4 regions of the Pradoshia sp. Z3_51 genome follow, and region 1 is predicted to be linked to each of the others. Evidence: riboswitches for the same ligand, from Rfam matches in the RefSeq annotation. Region 1 holds a riboswitch; each other region holds the start of a gene.
What was found. A riboswitch is a leader RNA that binds a small molecule or an ion and turns the genes downstream of it on or off. The one in region 1 is predicted to bind S-adenosylmethionine.
Positions count from the first base shown of each region.

Region 2: linked by a shared signal. The riboswitch ahead of AC4BHA_RS09735 (methionine ABC transporter ATP-binding protein) and the one ahead of AC4BHA_RS02110 (bifunctional homocysteine S-methyltransferase/methylenetetrahydrofolate reductase) in region 1 are both predicted to bind S-adenosylmethionine.
Region 3: linked by a shared signal. The riboswitch ahead of AC4BHA_RS17540 (methionine ABC transporter ATP-binding protein) and the one ahead of AC4BHA_RS02110 (bifunctional homocysteine S-methyltransferase/methylenetetrahydrofolate reductase) in region 1 are both predicted to bind S-adenosylmethionine.
Region 4: linked by a shared signal. The riboswitch ahead of AC4BHA_RS13065 (methionine ABC transporter ATP-binding protein) and the one ahead of AC4BHA_RS02110 (bifunctional homocysteine S-methyltransferase/methylenetetrahydrofolate reductase) in region 1 are both predicted to bind S-adenosylmethionine.

Region 1 is NZ_JBZAJC010000001.1:475,276-478,978, forward strand. It holds gene metH (methionine synthase) at 1-403, opposite strand, end outside; gene AC4BHA_RS02110 (bifunctional homocysteine S-methyltransferase/methylenetetrahydrofolate reductase) at 400-2,259, opposite strand; SAM riboswitch class I at 2,354-2,455, opposite strand; gene AC4BHA_RS02115 (class I SAM-dependent methyltransferase) at 2,580-3,176, shown strand; gene AC4BHA_RS02120 (hypothetical protein) at 3,386-3,544, opposite strand.
Region 2 is NZ_JBZAJC010000004.1:72,677-76,379, reverse strand. It holds gene AC4BHA_RS09735 (methionine ABC transporter ATP-binding protein) at 1-775, opposite strand, end outside; SAM riboswitch class I at 898-1,009, opposite strand; gene AC4BHA_RS09730 (YrzE family protein) at 1,239-2,921, shown strand; gene AC4BHA_RS09725 (amino acid ABC transporter substrate-binding protein/permease) at 3,601-3,703, shown strand, end outside.
Region 3 is NZ_JBZAJC010000015.1:21,183-24,885, forward strand. It holds gene AC4BHA_RS17525 (iron-containing alcohol dehydrogenase family protein) at 1-174, opposite strand, end outside; gene AC4BHA_RS17530 (MetQ/NlpA family ABC transporter substrate-binding protein) at 379-1,203, opposite strand; gene AC4BHA_RS17535 (methionine ABC transporter permease) at 1,224-1,895, opposite strand; gene AC4BHA_RS17540 (methionine ABC transporter ATP-binding protein) at 1,885-2,898, opposite strand; SAM riboswitch class I at 2,980-3,086, opposite strand; gene AC4BHA_RS17545 (pyridoxal phosphate-dependent aminotransferase) at 3,582-3,703, shown strand, end outside.
Region 4 is NZ_JBZAJC010000006.1:104,150-107,852, reverse strand. It holds gene AC4BHA_RS13070 (O-acetylhomoserine aminocarboxypropyltransferase/cysteine synthase family protein) at 1-487, shown strand, start outside; SAM riboswitch class I at 582-693, shown strand; gene AC4BHA_RS13065 (methionine ABC transporter ATP-binding protein) at 807-1,838, shown strand; gene AC4BHA_RS13060 (methionine ABC transporter permease) at 1,835-2,503, shown strand; gene AC4BHA_RS13055 (MetQ/NlpA family ABC transporter substrate-binding protein) at 2,517-3,350, shown strand; gene AC4BHA_RS13050 (YuzK family famiily protein) at 3,644-3,703, shown strand, end outside.

The DNA of each region.
Region 1 (3,703 bases):
CTCCGCCTGTTACGGATAAGGTTTTGGTCGTAGGTCCCATCGAACCTGCAACAAAGCGAGGGCTGTCAGGACTGTCAAACTGTTCTGTTGCTTTTCGAGCCAATTGAGCTGATTCTTTATTCAGCTGATATGCCAGGTGACCAAGATTATATTCATCCAGTACAATTGGAGTTGCCCCGAATGTGTTTGTTTCAATAATATCCGCACCTGCTGCCAAGTACTCTTCATGAATCGATTGGATTACATCCGGGCGGGTTAGCGTTAAATACTCATTACACCCATCGTATTGTTCCCCGCCAAAATCATCCTCTATTAATTGATGCGCCTGAATCATGGTTCCCATTGCTCCATCTAGAATAACTATTCTTTCAGCCAATAACTCTTTCAATTTTTCTGTTCTCATGATAGATGCACTTCCTTATTTACAACTGATTTCTGTTCTTTGATGTACCGAACCAAATGCCCGCTTAATTCATATTTCATAAAAGGTGTAATAATATAGATACCGTTAAATAGTTCACTTGCCGCGTCCACTAATTCTTTTGAAATGGCAAAGCTTTCGCGAGCACAGGCTTCCTTATCCGTTCCGGCTCTTTCCATCGCCTCTCTAACATGAACCGGCAATGAAATACCTGGCACTTCATTATGTAAAAACTCTGCATTCCGGTGACTCGTTAAAGGCATAATGCCAATAAAAATCGGCTTTGTTATATGCCTGGTTGCCGCGTATACTTCCTCTAATTTTTCAATACTAAACACGGGCTGGGTTAAGAAATAATCAGCTCCAGCCTGAATTTTCTTTTCCATTCGCTGTACGGCTTTATCTATGTACTTTACATTTGGATTAAAGGCAGCTGCGATATCGAAATTCGCCCGGCTACCCAGCGATTTTCCTGAATAGGAGCGCCCCTCATTCAATTGCTTAACCAATGAAATCAGGTCCATTGAAGAAAGATCATATACAGAAGTCGCGCCCGGAAAATCACCAATTTTTGAAGGATCCCCAGTCACCACCAACACCTCTGATAATCCAAGGGAATGCATGCCCATTAAATGAGATTGCAAGCCAATCAGATTATGATCTCGACAAGTTAAGTGAACAAGAGGCACCGTATTTAACTTTGATTGTAAAATCGACGCTACCGCAAGATTGGATATTCTCGGTGACGCCAATGAATTATCCGCAAGTGTAATCGCATCGGCACCCGAATCTAATAGGTAGCGACTTCCTATTAAAAAATCCTCCAGGCCGAACGTCTTTGGTGGGTCCAACTCCACGATAACCGTCGTTTGTTTTTTTGCCTTACCTGAAATTGTATCTGGACCTTTTCGTTTATATTGAATGATTTCATATGATATAGGCTGATGCTTCGGCTTGGCTACAAAATCTTTCACCTTTACAGGATGAAGATCTTCGATTCCTTTACGAATGGCCTGAATATGGGCAGGAGTTGTACCACAGCATCCACCTAGCAGCCGGACCCCCTGCTTCACAAGCTGCCTTGAACTATTAATGAAATAATCCGCTTCTGTCGAATAGACATATCTTCCATCTGATAAATCAGGTAAGCTGGCGTTTGGATAAGCCGTATAATAGGTATCTTCCAATAAAGGTACTTCTTCGTATGAGCGAATCATATGATAAGGACCCATCCGACAATTGATGCCTAACACATCAGCGCCTGTTTTTTTCATAAGAGAAAACGCCTCACTGACATGCATACCATTTTGCAAAAGGCCTGTTTCATGCAGAGAAATATTCGCGATAAGAGGAAGATCACTCATTTTTCTAGCCGACTCTATTACCGTTAATAATTCGTCTAAATCATAATAGGTTTCAAGTAAAATGCCATCCGGCTTTTCTTCCAATAAAGCGGTCAGCTGTTCATCGAAATATCCCTTAATTTCCGTTAGTGTTAATTCTGAATTCCTAAAGCTCCGCAAGCCGCCAATCGTGCCGATGATGAATGTGTTTGGATCAGCCGCATCTTTCGCTATTTTCATTCCGGCTCTATTAATTTGAGAAACTTCCCTTTCGAGACCATAGCGCTTTAATTTATGAAAATTTGCCCCGAATGTATTCGATTGAATCACATCAGCACCAGCCTCAATATAACTTCTATGCATCTTTTTGATCTGATTGGGGTTTGTCAAATTAAGCTCTTCAAAGCAACTATCAATTCCAAATGAATATAAAAGTGTTCCACTCGCCCCATCTGCGACTAGAATTTTTTCATTTAACGTTTCCAGTAGTTTCACTGTCTTTCCCCCTAATTAGTTGGTTAATGTCTCTGATGAGGAAAACAGACTAATAGAAAAGAGCTTTCATCATGAAAGCCCTCTTTCCTAAGGTCTCTCATCTCTCAAGCATTGCTTGCTGGATTTAGCACCTTGGATTACCATCCAGGTTGCTGAGATTTCAACGGGCCAGTCCCTCCATCTCTCTAGATAAGAATATGAAATTATATATTTACTTAATTTACTATAAATTTTCAGTTATTTCAATCTATTTTGATAATTAACCCAAAAGAGTTAACGATTCAGTATTTTGGGTATGTATGGGATAGGAGTGATGTTAGATGAAGGAAATAATAACAAATCAGTTTAAAAATCCAACTGGTGTCCTCGGAAAGATTGCAGGTAAAATAATGGCCTACGAAAATGAGGAATTATATGAATGGACATTTGATCAATTGTCTATTACCCCAAATGACACACTGCTTGAAGTTGGCTTTGGTCCAGGTGAAGGAATGCATATGCTTTTTAAGAAGTACCCAACCATCCAAATTGATGGTGTCGATCCATCAGAAGAAATGGTGAACAATGCGAGCAAGCGTAATCAAGAACAACTCAACCGCAATCAGCTTCGTTTGTTTAATGGAACTGTTCTCGAGATTCCCAATCCAATAGTGTACGATAAAATATTCAGTGTAAATAGTTATCCATTATGGGAAAATCAAGAGGCTTGTATTCAAAAAATACATTCTTTATTAAAAGAGAATGGAAAACTGACTATAACCGTACAGCCAAGGCAGGAAGAAGCAACTGAAGAACAGGCTTATGCATTTGCCGATGAGATTAAAGAGGTTCTAAACAAAACAGGCTTTAAATCTATTAAGGTTCAAACAAAACCACTCAAACCGTGCTTATCTATTAATGTAACAGCCATCAAATAGCCTTTTTTATGAATATTAGAAGTTCCAATCAAGCTGACGCAATCTTTCTATCTGACCCTTTTGAACCTATAAAAACCATAAGCTTCTCCATCAGTTTTGATTGAATTTCTATTATTTAGGGTATATTATAAACATATAGACATATATTAAAAAACCAGAGAGCTGGATACTCCCTGGTACAACTATAGAGCGAGTGGTATGCAAATAGTTTAGTTCTTAGAGGAACCACCCTTATGCTTTGGTCGGCGCGGGGTGGTTTTTCGTTTGCCCTTTAGCCGAAGATTGGCGAATCGCGTGGCGATGCCGGCAGCAAGGGTCGTGAAAAAGATCATTGCTACATCTTTTGCCAGAGCTATTAGAAAATCCATAAGTATATCACCTCCCTTCTCCTTTATATAAGGAAAAGAAGGCGCATACCACCCGCACCAAGTAGTTGTATGAAAATTATACCATATATGTTATTGATAACATAATTGCTCTGGTTGTCTTTTTAAGGTAATTAAATATCTTTAATCCTTGCTAATGGA
Region 2 (3,703 bases), on a different contig from region 1:
CCTTTAAGGATTTCAAAAAGCTCTGCGGAATCTCGTCGTGAATGACTGTTCTAACAAACCGCTTGGCAACCTCAGTGGTTGGCTTGGAAAAAATATCAAGAACAGGACCCTGCTCAACAACCCTCCCATTTTCCATGACAGCGACCTTATTGCATATCTCTTTAATCACCGACATTTCATGTGTAATAAGCAAAATTGTTATATTGTATTCTCGGTTTATTTTTTTCAATAGCTCTAAAACATCCCTGGTCGTCTGCGGATCCAATGCCGATGTAGCTTCGTCACATAGCAGGATAGATGGATTCGTGGCCAGAGCTCTCGCAATTCCAACCCTCTGCTTCTGTCCCCCTGACAATTCATCCGGGTAACTTCGACCCTTAGCTGATAACCCCACGAACTCCAGTAATTCTCGAACTCTATTTTGAATCGTTTCTTTACGAACGCCGGATAGTATCAATGGAATCGCTACATTATCAAATACCGTCTTAGATTGAAGTAAATTGAAATGTTGAAAGATCATCCCGATTTTCTTTTTCTCTGCCCTTAATTCCTTTGCTTTGAGACTGGCAAACGATTTACCATTCAAAAGGACCTCCCCCTCAGTAGGCCGTTCAAGCATATTAACTAAACGCAAAAGTGTACTTTTCCCGGCCCCGCTGTATCCTACCACTCCAAAAATATCCCCTTTTTCAACCGTTAAATGAACGCCTCTCAGAGCATCTACGCTTTGACCATTTGCTTGATATGACTTTTTTATGTTTCGAAACTCAATCATGTTCTCTCCTCCAGGCCTAAAAAATTCGAAATGCAAAAAGCCCCTTCTGTCATTAGACAGAAGAGGCTTTGTATGAACATATACATAAAAAGACAAGTAGAAATATGTTCGCTTAAAGCTTCCTCTTATCTCTCAAACAGATGTTTGTTGGAATTAGCACAGTATTTTTACCATAGTAAAAATCCGCTGCCGAAGTATCATAGGGCCAAATCCCTCCACTTCTCTCGATAAGAATCGCTTGCTATTCAATTAAATTTGATGTTTCCAACTATATCCTATCTTGTTTAGCAATGTCAATAATAATTTATAATATTTAAAATATTTTTGATTTATAATAAAGAATATCCTAAATCAAGTTACAGCAACTAAAATTCATGAATATTTCCAATTCATGAATCATTTTGGCCAGTTATTCGTATAGGATATTAAGGTAAATTATAGAAAAAATAAGGAGGGGTACTTTGTGGGAAATATCTTCATCTATTCCATTATCATTGGGATTATATCGGCACTTATTCTTGTGCCATTCAAAAATAATGAAAAATTACGTATCCATATGAAGGGGAAAACAAAACTGCTTGTTTTTGTCAGCTTAGCTGCATTAATCACGATTAAAGCATTTTTATTTTATTACTTCACCCTATTGGATCAAACTATCTCTTCTCTTTGGATTTTTGTCATCATACTAACCTTGCTGGGTTCAATGCTTGCTACGGGTATGGAGAGAACCATTAAGGGTATTTTATTTGCAGGTAGTTTGCTTGTCGGTCTCTATTTTTTAACGGCATTTCTGTTCAATGCCGATGAAAAGTATACTATAGCTAAAATGGACATCAAAGAAGAAATTCAAACATTTGATGAAAATAAAAAGCCGGCCAGCGTGCCTCCTCAATACGCGCGCAATAAAATGAAAAAAGCATTTGGCCAGGTACCAAATACGAGCTACTACGAATTAGGGAATTTACAAATCCAAAAAGTAGATGGTGAGTATGTTTATATTGCTCCAGTCGAATTTTCAGGATTCTTCAAATGGCTGAAAGGGAAAGAAACTCCTGGTTACTTTATATTGAGTGCTACAGATTCATCAGCCAACCCAAAATTTGTTGATGCAGAAATGATCTACACTCCTTCTGCATTCTTCAATAAAGAAACAGAGCGCCGTATTCGTCTACAGTATCCATCCTACATATTCTATGGGGATTCACAGCTTGAAGTAGATGATAATGGCACGCCATTTTATATTCGCTCTTATGGTGATTTTGTCTCTGCCAGAAATGGCTTTAAGGTAAAAGGTGTTGTGGTGATGGATGCCAAAACTGGGAAGTCCAACTCTTATTCCCTTTCTGAAGCGCCCGAATTTATTGATGGTGCCGTTGCACCAGAAGTCGTCAGTACACAAAACAGCTACTTCGGAAATTATATTCATGGCTATTGGAACAGCCTATTTGGAAAATCAGATGTTAAACTGCCTTCTGATGAGGGTACCGAAGCGAATGTAAGTCCGATCTTTGATGAAAATGGAGATATGTATTATTTCACTGATTTCACGAGTCCTAAAGAAGGCGTCGATTCTATGCTCGGCTATGCGCTCACAAATTCCAGGACAGGTAAAGCTGTCTATTATACAGGTAATATGGAGGAATCCTACATGGATTCACAGGGTGCCCTGCAAATTATCGAGAAGAAGTTTATAGAAAAGAAATGGGAAGGAGAAATGCCCATCATCTATAATTTTTACGGTGAAGCCAGTTGGTTAACAGGAGTCCTGGATTCAAATGGATTCCTACAAAATTATTTCATTGTATCTGCTGCCAATCCTGAAATAACAGCATATGGGTCAACGCCAAATGAAGCCTTAAAGCTATACAAAACAGCACTTCAAAAAGGCGGCGGAACGGTTAACGGCACCTCCACAAGTGTTGAGAAGAAAATCGATGGGAAAGTTATCAGAGTCTATAAAGAAAAATCAGGTGAATATACCGTCGTTTCGTTCCTTCTGGATAATGGACAAAGCTACAATATGTCCTCTGAAAAGGATCCTTTGATCATATATCTGCAGGAAAACGATGAGGTATCTGTAACGTACCTGGATACCGGGGAAAACTTTTTACCTGTTAACGGTATTACAATTAAGAATTTACAATAATATATACTGAAGAAAATAGATCATCCTCACTCGAGGATTGATCTATTTTTTAACAACTGGACTAATTTTATTACCCATATTTAAATTATTGTTAAATATATAGTTAGAATCGTGTTGAATAGGGTAAATAAAATTAGTCATAAATACTCATAATAGGTAGTGTTTACATTATTAAGAGGAGGGCTTTGGAGTTAAATTCTATAGATCAATACCCATACTGGATGTAGTTCCAAAAGAATTAGAGCACAAATGGAAATATACTTTAGAATTCATTCTTCAGAACTAAAATTTGCTTAAGATACACTTACATGGTTAAAGCATTCTCAGCTGTTTTCCATACATAATCAGTATTAATATGTGAGTTAGATTATTTTCACATAACATTTAGGAAGTACTTTCCATTTACAAATCTCTATATATTTTATTAGATTAAATACGTATAATACTGCTCTTTTTTTATTTCTCCACCCTTTATTACATCTTTTTCTTCACAACAAATAAATGGAAATCTTATAGTAATCTAATATTATTTGGTAAGTATTGATTGCCAAAAAACCGTATCTTTATATATACTCATAGAGATACATACATTCTGTTATAAGATTAAAACATCCCTTTTAACCCGCCCCAATTGGATATAGAGGGTTTTTAAACGTTACTTATATGAAGGAGGTTCACAATGAAGAAATTTTCAAAATTCACATTCCTAATAGCAATGGCTATTGTCATGATTGCTTCATTTATATTCCCGGCTTTAAACACGAAAGCAGAAGGAAAAAAAT
Region 3 (3,703 bases), on a different contig from region 1:
TTCTACCTCTGCCATTTGCGGCCAATACGGCTTTACTGCCTCCCAGGACTTTTTGCCACGAACCACAAGAACTCTGCAGAGATTGCGTTCCAGCAGCTTAGCTTCCAATAAATCTAAAGCGTTATCTTTCAAAATATATTCACTTGGAGCACCATGAACTGAAAAAACAGTCATTTTCATCACTCATTTCTATTTGCTGTTAAAAACATTAATAAAGTGGGAAGTGTTATCTTTATATATTCTGTATGTCTAACCTTACACCCGCCATGCTCCTTCTATGGTTTTGTATTGTTTACGAATTAGTTGTTTAATCTAAGGGATATACAGCCTTAGTATTTATACATAAAACAAAGAGAGAACTGAGGACATTTTTTCTTATTATTTCATCCATTCAGGCTTGCCGAAGCCGACAAATTCTTCATCGATTATTTTTTCGAATTCATCAGATTCTACCACTGATAAAATATCCTTAGCTAGCTGTGAATCATCATTATTAGCCTTTACAGCCACTAAATTTCGATATGGATCAAGCATATTCTCAAGCGCTAATGCACTTAATAAGTCCATATCTGCAGCTAATGCGAAGTTTCCTGGTACTGCTGATAAATCTGCACTGTCAATAGATCGAGGTAGCTGTCCTGACTCTAGCGGCTGGAATTTTAAGTTTTTCTTGTTTTCGATTATGTCCTTTTCAGAAACTTTAAGGGGTTCTGCATTTTCATCTACTACAATTAATCCTTCATCTTGAAGTGTATTGAATGCGCGAGCTGCATTTACCGGATCATTCGGAATTGTAATCGTCGCTCCGTCCTTCACTTCATCCAAAGATTTATACGTGTTTGAATAAATACCCATCGGCGCAGTCGGTACTTTAATTAACCCTGTCAAATCCATGCTGTTCTCTTTTTCAAAGTTTTCCAAGTAAATAGTATGCTGAAAAAGGTTCGCATCAATATCTCCACCATCTAACGCTTTATTCGGTTGAATATAATCACTGAACTCCACCACTTCTACTTTGTATCCCAATTCTTCCAAGCCTGGCTTGATTGCTTTCGTTGCCATATCACTATAAGGACCAGAAGTAGCTCCAATTTTAATATCCTTTGACTCTGAGCTTGCATCCTCAATGCTTTCATTGCCGCTGCAAGCTGCCAATGTACCTACCACTAAGAATAAAATAAATGCTGTTAACCCCTTTTTCATGAAATAATTCCCCTTTTCTATTATCTTTTATCTATAACTTTTGCGATGAAATCACCGGCAAGTTGGATAACCTGAACCAATACGATTAAAATAATAACAGTTGCAATCATAATGGTATTATCATAGCGATAATACCCATAGCGAATCGCTAAATCACCAATACCGCCACCACCGACCGTTCCTGCCATAGCAGAAAACCCAATCAAGCTAATTAATGTAAGTGTAATACCCGAAATGATACCTGATCTCGCTTCGAGCAATAGTACTTCCTTAATAATCATCCACGGTGTCGCACCAGCTGCTATCGCGGCTTCAATAACACCTTTATCAATTTCTCGTAAAGACGTTTCAACGATTCTCGCAAAAAACGGAATAGCTGCGACTGACAGCGATACGCTAGCAGCTGTTGGTCCAATCGTTGTCTTTACAACAAATTCGGTCAATGGCATAAGAGCAACCAATAAAATAATAAATGGTATTGATCGGACCAAATTGACGACAAATCCTAATATCCTCTGAACCGTTTTGTTTTCCCAAAATAAACCCTTTTCTGTCACATATAATAGAATTCCAACTGGTAAACCAATCACGATTGCGACAGCTAAAGAAATGGAAATCATGTAAATCGTCTGCAAAAATGCTGTGTTAATTTCAGGAATAAGCTCTATAAAGTGGTTGAAATCAAAGCCCATGTTGGAACACCTCCACTTCTGCCTCTCGACTTTCTATATAAGATATCGCTTTATTAATCTCTTCCTTCTGTCCGCGAAGCTCCATGATAAAAATACCTAAAGGCAATTCCTGAATATATTCAATTGAGCCATGAAGAAAATTGCCTTTTACATTAAATTGCTGAAGCGTATCCGATATGACTCCCTCACCGGCAACCGTTCCCCTAAACGTCACCTTGACAATCGGACCCTTGCAACTTTGGTAAATAGCGTCAGGTATATCGAACGAAACAACACTGTTAATGAATTCCTTCGTAAGATCGGCATGGGGTTTAGCAAAAATATCATACACCGAGCCTTCCTCAATGACCTTGCCATCCTGCATAATCGCCATTCGATTACAAATTTCCTTTACTACATTCATCTCATGTGTAATCAACACAATCGTAATATTGAGCTCCTTATTGATTTTTTTCAACAAATTCAATATTGATTTCGTTGTCGTCGGATCTAGTGCTGAAGTCGCCTCATCACAAAGGAGTACTGTCGGGTTATTCGCCAACGCCCTTGCAATCGCTACACGCTGCTTCTGTCCCCCACTTAGCTGCGAAGGATACACTTCACGCTTTTCAGCTAATCCGACCATTTTCAACAGTTCTTCTACTCGGTCTTGTATTTGAGTCTGCGGCACTTTTGCTGCCTTTAAAGAAAAAGCTATATTTTCAAAAACTGTTTTCTGGCTAATAAGATAAAAGTGCTGAAAAATCATCCCGATTTTTAAGCGTGCATGACGCAATTGCTTGCTTCTCAACTTAGCCAGATCAATTCCATCAACTGTGATATTTCCCGATGTTGGACGCTCCAACAAATTAATACAGCGTAGCAGCGAGCTTTTACCTGCTCCTGAGTACCCGACAATCCCGAATATCTCGCCTTTTTTAATTGTTAAGGAAACGTTGTCAACTCCATTTACTATACCGCTTTTAGTTTTGTAAATCTTATTAACATTCTGAATTTTTATCATATGCCAACCTCTATCTCTACACATTTTTTGAAACAAAAATGCCCCTCTCATCTGAAAGGGGCATCGAAATACATCTATCTCGACTTATCTTTCAGAATGTAATACATTCTGCAGGAATTGGCACCTTCCCTATTAAGGGGGTTGCCGGACGTCATAGGGCCTAGTCCCTCGGTCGCTCTCGATAAGCTATAGCTTTATTTGATTTGTTTATGATATTACAGACTTCAGAATAGTCTGTCAACAAAAACCTTTTTGACGTAAACTGTTGAACCGCTTTCATCATTGCAATTTCAATAAAATATTCCAATCCACATACATCGGATTAAAAAACTCCCCATTCTTCTTCGTAGGGCTGAACTGACGATAATGTAAAACTCTACATTTTCGCAAGCCGACTGAATAACACTTTCATCGCTCACTATTTTCATCTGCCAAACAAGCTCATTTAATGTATAGTCTCCACATTTCACATTTTCCGAAAAACAATCATTTCTGAAAAAGCTACCACACCCACTTCATCAAACGTTCCCCTATAATCTATGACTCAGCAAATCTAATAACCATTTACTACCGCTATATTCAAATTCTTTCAGCTCACTATAGACATTTCTAAATAAAGGTTATAGAATTTTATCTATTATTTAAATATTCAAAACTATATTCTCTTCGTAAAGGTGAATTATATGACATATTCAGAACGCTTAAAAAAACTGCCAGTCCAATTTTTTGCAACACTTGTCCTAAAAGTTAACAGCGCTATAGCTGAAGGCAGAGACATTATTAATCTCGGACAAGGAAATCCTGA
Region 4 (3,703 bases), on a different contig from region 1:
CCCGTACAATGCCTTTCAATTTATTCTCGGATTGGAAACTCTGCATGTGAGGATGAAGGAGCATGTAGCCAATACGAGATTAATAGTTGACTATTTAAAACAGCATCCGGCTGTATCGTGGGTCTTGTATCCAGGAGATTCAGATCACCCTGATTACGAAAAAACGAAGAAATATTTACCCAAAGGTGCTGGAGCAGTCGTTGTTTTTGGAATAAAGGGTGGACGTGAGGCAGGTAAAAAACTGATTGATTCCGTTGAACTGTGGTCCCATGTGGCCAATGTGGGAGATGCAAAGAGCCTAATTATCCATCCGGCAAGCACGACTCATCAGCAACTAAGTGAAGAGGGATTAAAAGCATCAGGTGTACAGGAGGATTTAATCAGACTGTCTGTTGGAATTGAACATGCAGAAGATCTAATTGAAGAATTGGAGCTTGCGATTGAAAAAGCAACAGGTATAGCTTCCACTGAGGTGGTTGTGAAATAAATATTGAACATGCTATGCAGACTTTGGTGTTGACAGTTCTTTCTTCAACATGATAGGATAGCAGACAGTTAGATTTAATTGAATAGTTTAAGTACTCTTATCAAGAGAGGCCGAGGGAAGTGCCCTTTGACGCCCGGCAACCGGCAATCATTTATGATTGAAAAGGTGCCAATTCACACAGGATAATAAATCCTGGGAGATGAGAGAAAGGAACATGTTATAAATAAATCATGCCTTTCTGCCTCCGCAGAAAGGCATTTTTGTTTAACTGAAGTTATTCTTTAATTATAGGTTGATAGAAAGAGCAGGTGAACTTTTCATGATTACATTACGTGATGTATCGAAGACCTTCTCAGGAACATTTAAACGTTCATCAGCTGTCAAAGCAGTGGATCAAGTCTCATTATCTATTGAAAAAGGCGAGATCTTTGGAATTATTGGGTACAGCGGTGCGGGAAAAAGTACCCTCATTAGAATGCTGAACGGTTTAGAGAAGCCAACAGAAGGCAGTGTCTTGGTGGCAGGCAAAGATATGGCTGCTATAAAAGGCGCTGAATTAAGAAAAGCCAGAATGGAAATAAGTATGATTTTTCAACACTTTAATCTCCTCTGGTCAAGGACAGTCAGCGAAAATATAGAGTTTCCTTTAGAAATTGCGGGCGTACCAAGCAAGGTACGTAAAGAAAGAGTGAAGGAACTTGTAAGTCTGGTAGGATTAGATGGCCGTGAAAATGCTTATCCATCTCAGTTGAGCGGCGGTCAGAAGCAGCGGGTCGGTATAGCGCGCGCATTAGCGAACAATCCACAGGTTCTTCTTTGTGACGAGGCGACATCAGCACTTGATCCTCAGACTACAGACGATATTTTGGATTTGCTCGTTGATATAAATAAAAGACTTGGCTTGACAATCGTATTAATTACACATGAAATGCATGTTATTCGTAAAATCTGTCATCGCGTTGCTGTGATGGAGATGGGGAAAGTGGTCGAGAGCGGAAAAGTACTTGATGTATTTAAAAAACCAAATGCTCCGATTACTAAACGATTTGTACAGCAAGTGACTGAGCCAGAAGAAACGAAAGAGACGATTGAGCATTTGCTTGCTGAATATCCGACGGGGAAAGTTGTACAATTATCCTTTATTGGCGAATCAGCTGAAACCCCTGTTTTATCAGAGGTTATCCGCTCTTACAAAATCAATGTAAACATATTGCAGGGTAAAATATCGCAGACTCAGCACGGGTCCTATGGAACGTTATTTATTCATGTAGACGGTGATGCTGCTGAAGTGGCGAAAGCGATTGACTATCTCCACAATCAGGAAATTGGTGTGGAGGTGATTTCAGAATGATGGAAACATTATTACCAAATGTAGTTTGGGAACGAATTTATGAAAAGACATGGGAAACCTTGTATATGACAGGTGTCTCATTAATCGCAACTTTTTTCCTTGGAATTATATTGGGTCTGCTATTATTCTTGACCTCAAAGGGGAATATGTGGGAAAACAAAGTGATTTACGGAATTGTAGGTGCTTTCGTTAACATATTCCGTTCCATTCCATTCATTATTCTAATCGTGTTGTTAATTCCTTTCACAAAGGCATTAGTAGGAAGTATTATCGGTGTCAATGCGGCTTTGCCAGCTTTAATTATAGGTGCTGCTCCATTCTATGCGCGAATGGTTGAGATTGGATTGCGTGAAATTGATAAAGGTGTAATAGAAGCAGCAAGATCGATGGGGGCCACTTCCTTTACAATCATATGGAAGGTGCTAATTCCTGAATCTCTGCCTGCACTTGTTTCTGGTATCACAGTTACGGCAATTGCGCTTGTAGGTTATACAGCGATGGCAGGTATGATTGGTGCGGGCGGACTTGGAAACCTTGCCTATTTGGAAGGGTTTAGCCGCGGACAGACAGATGTCACGATTGTTGCTACTATTTTAGTATTGATTATTGTGTTTATTCTCCAATTTATTGGAGATTTTATAACAAGAAAATTAGATAAGCGCTAGGGAGGAAACCAAAGTGAAAAAGTTATCGTTCATACTTGTTTTAGGATTAACCCTATTATTGGCAGCCTGCGGTGGATCAGGAGATGAATCCAATTCCGGGGACAAAGAACTAAAAACGATTAAAATTGGCGCATCAAATGTTCCACATGCAGAAATATTGGAAGAAGCAGCAACTCTTCTTGAAGAAAAAGGTATTAAACTTGAAGTTGAAGTATTTACAGACTATGTAATGCCGAATAAAGCATTGGAAGATGGCTCAATTGACGCTAACTATTTCCAACACATCCCTTATTTTGAGAGTCAAGTGAAGGATAATGGGTATGATTTCGCCAATGCAGGCGGAATCCATATTGAACCGATTGGTGTTTATTCTAAAAAATACGACAGCCTGGATGACCTACCAAAAGGCGCAAGCATCATTATGAGCAGCTCAGTAGCTGATCATGGGCGTATGTTATCTATGCTGGAAACAGAAGGCTTAATAAAGCTAAAAGAAGGCATTGATAAAACTAAAGCAACTGTGGATGATATTGCGGAAAATCCGAAGAATTTAAAGTTTAAAACGGATATTGAAGCACCTATGCTTACGCAGGTTTACAATAATGATGAAGGCGATGCAGTACTGATTAATTCCAACTATGCCATTGAAGCGGATCTTGTACCAGCTGAGGATGCGATTGCATTGGAAAGTGCTGATAATAATCCATACGTAAACATTATTGCTGTTAGATCTGAGGATAAGAATAAGGAAGAAATTAAAACATTGGTTGAAGTTCTTCATTCTAAAGATATCCAGGATTTCATTAATGAAAACTACAAAGGGTCCGTTATCCCATCAAATAAATAATAGAAAAGGAAGGTGCAGCTATTCATTTAGCTGCACCTTTTTCATCTATATAATAGGTGTTTTAAAAGCAATTGTAAGATGCTTTTCCAATGAATTATTTTCTTCTCTGGTATTATTTTTCAGGATAATCAAGGATTTCCTAGAAGAAATACGCAATATCACTTTTAAGATGTGCTCAGAGTGGTATATAGACTTTGAGGGTTCTTCTGCAAAGTGATACCCTTATTATAATAAATGGAAAGGAATGATTCATTATCTTTGACAATCAGTTACAGCTTAGAGTAACAGATGAAATGGAAAAAGCGATGAGGCAGGCACATGGAGTTGGCTATGAAGTTTACAGTCAGAATCTT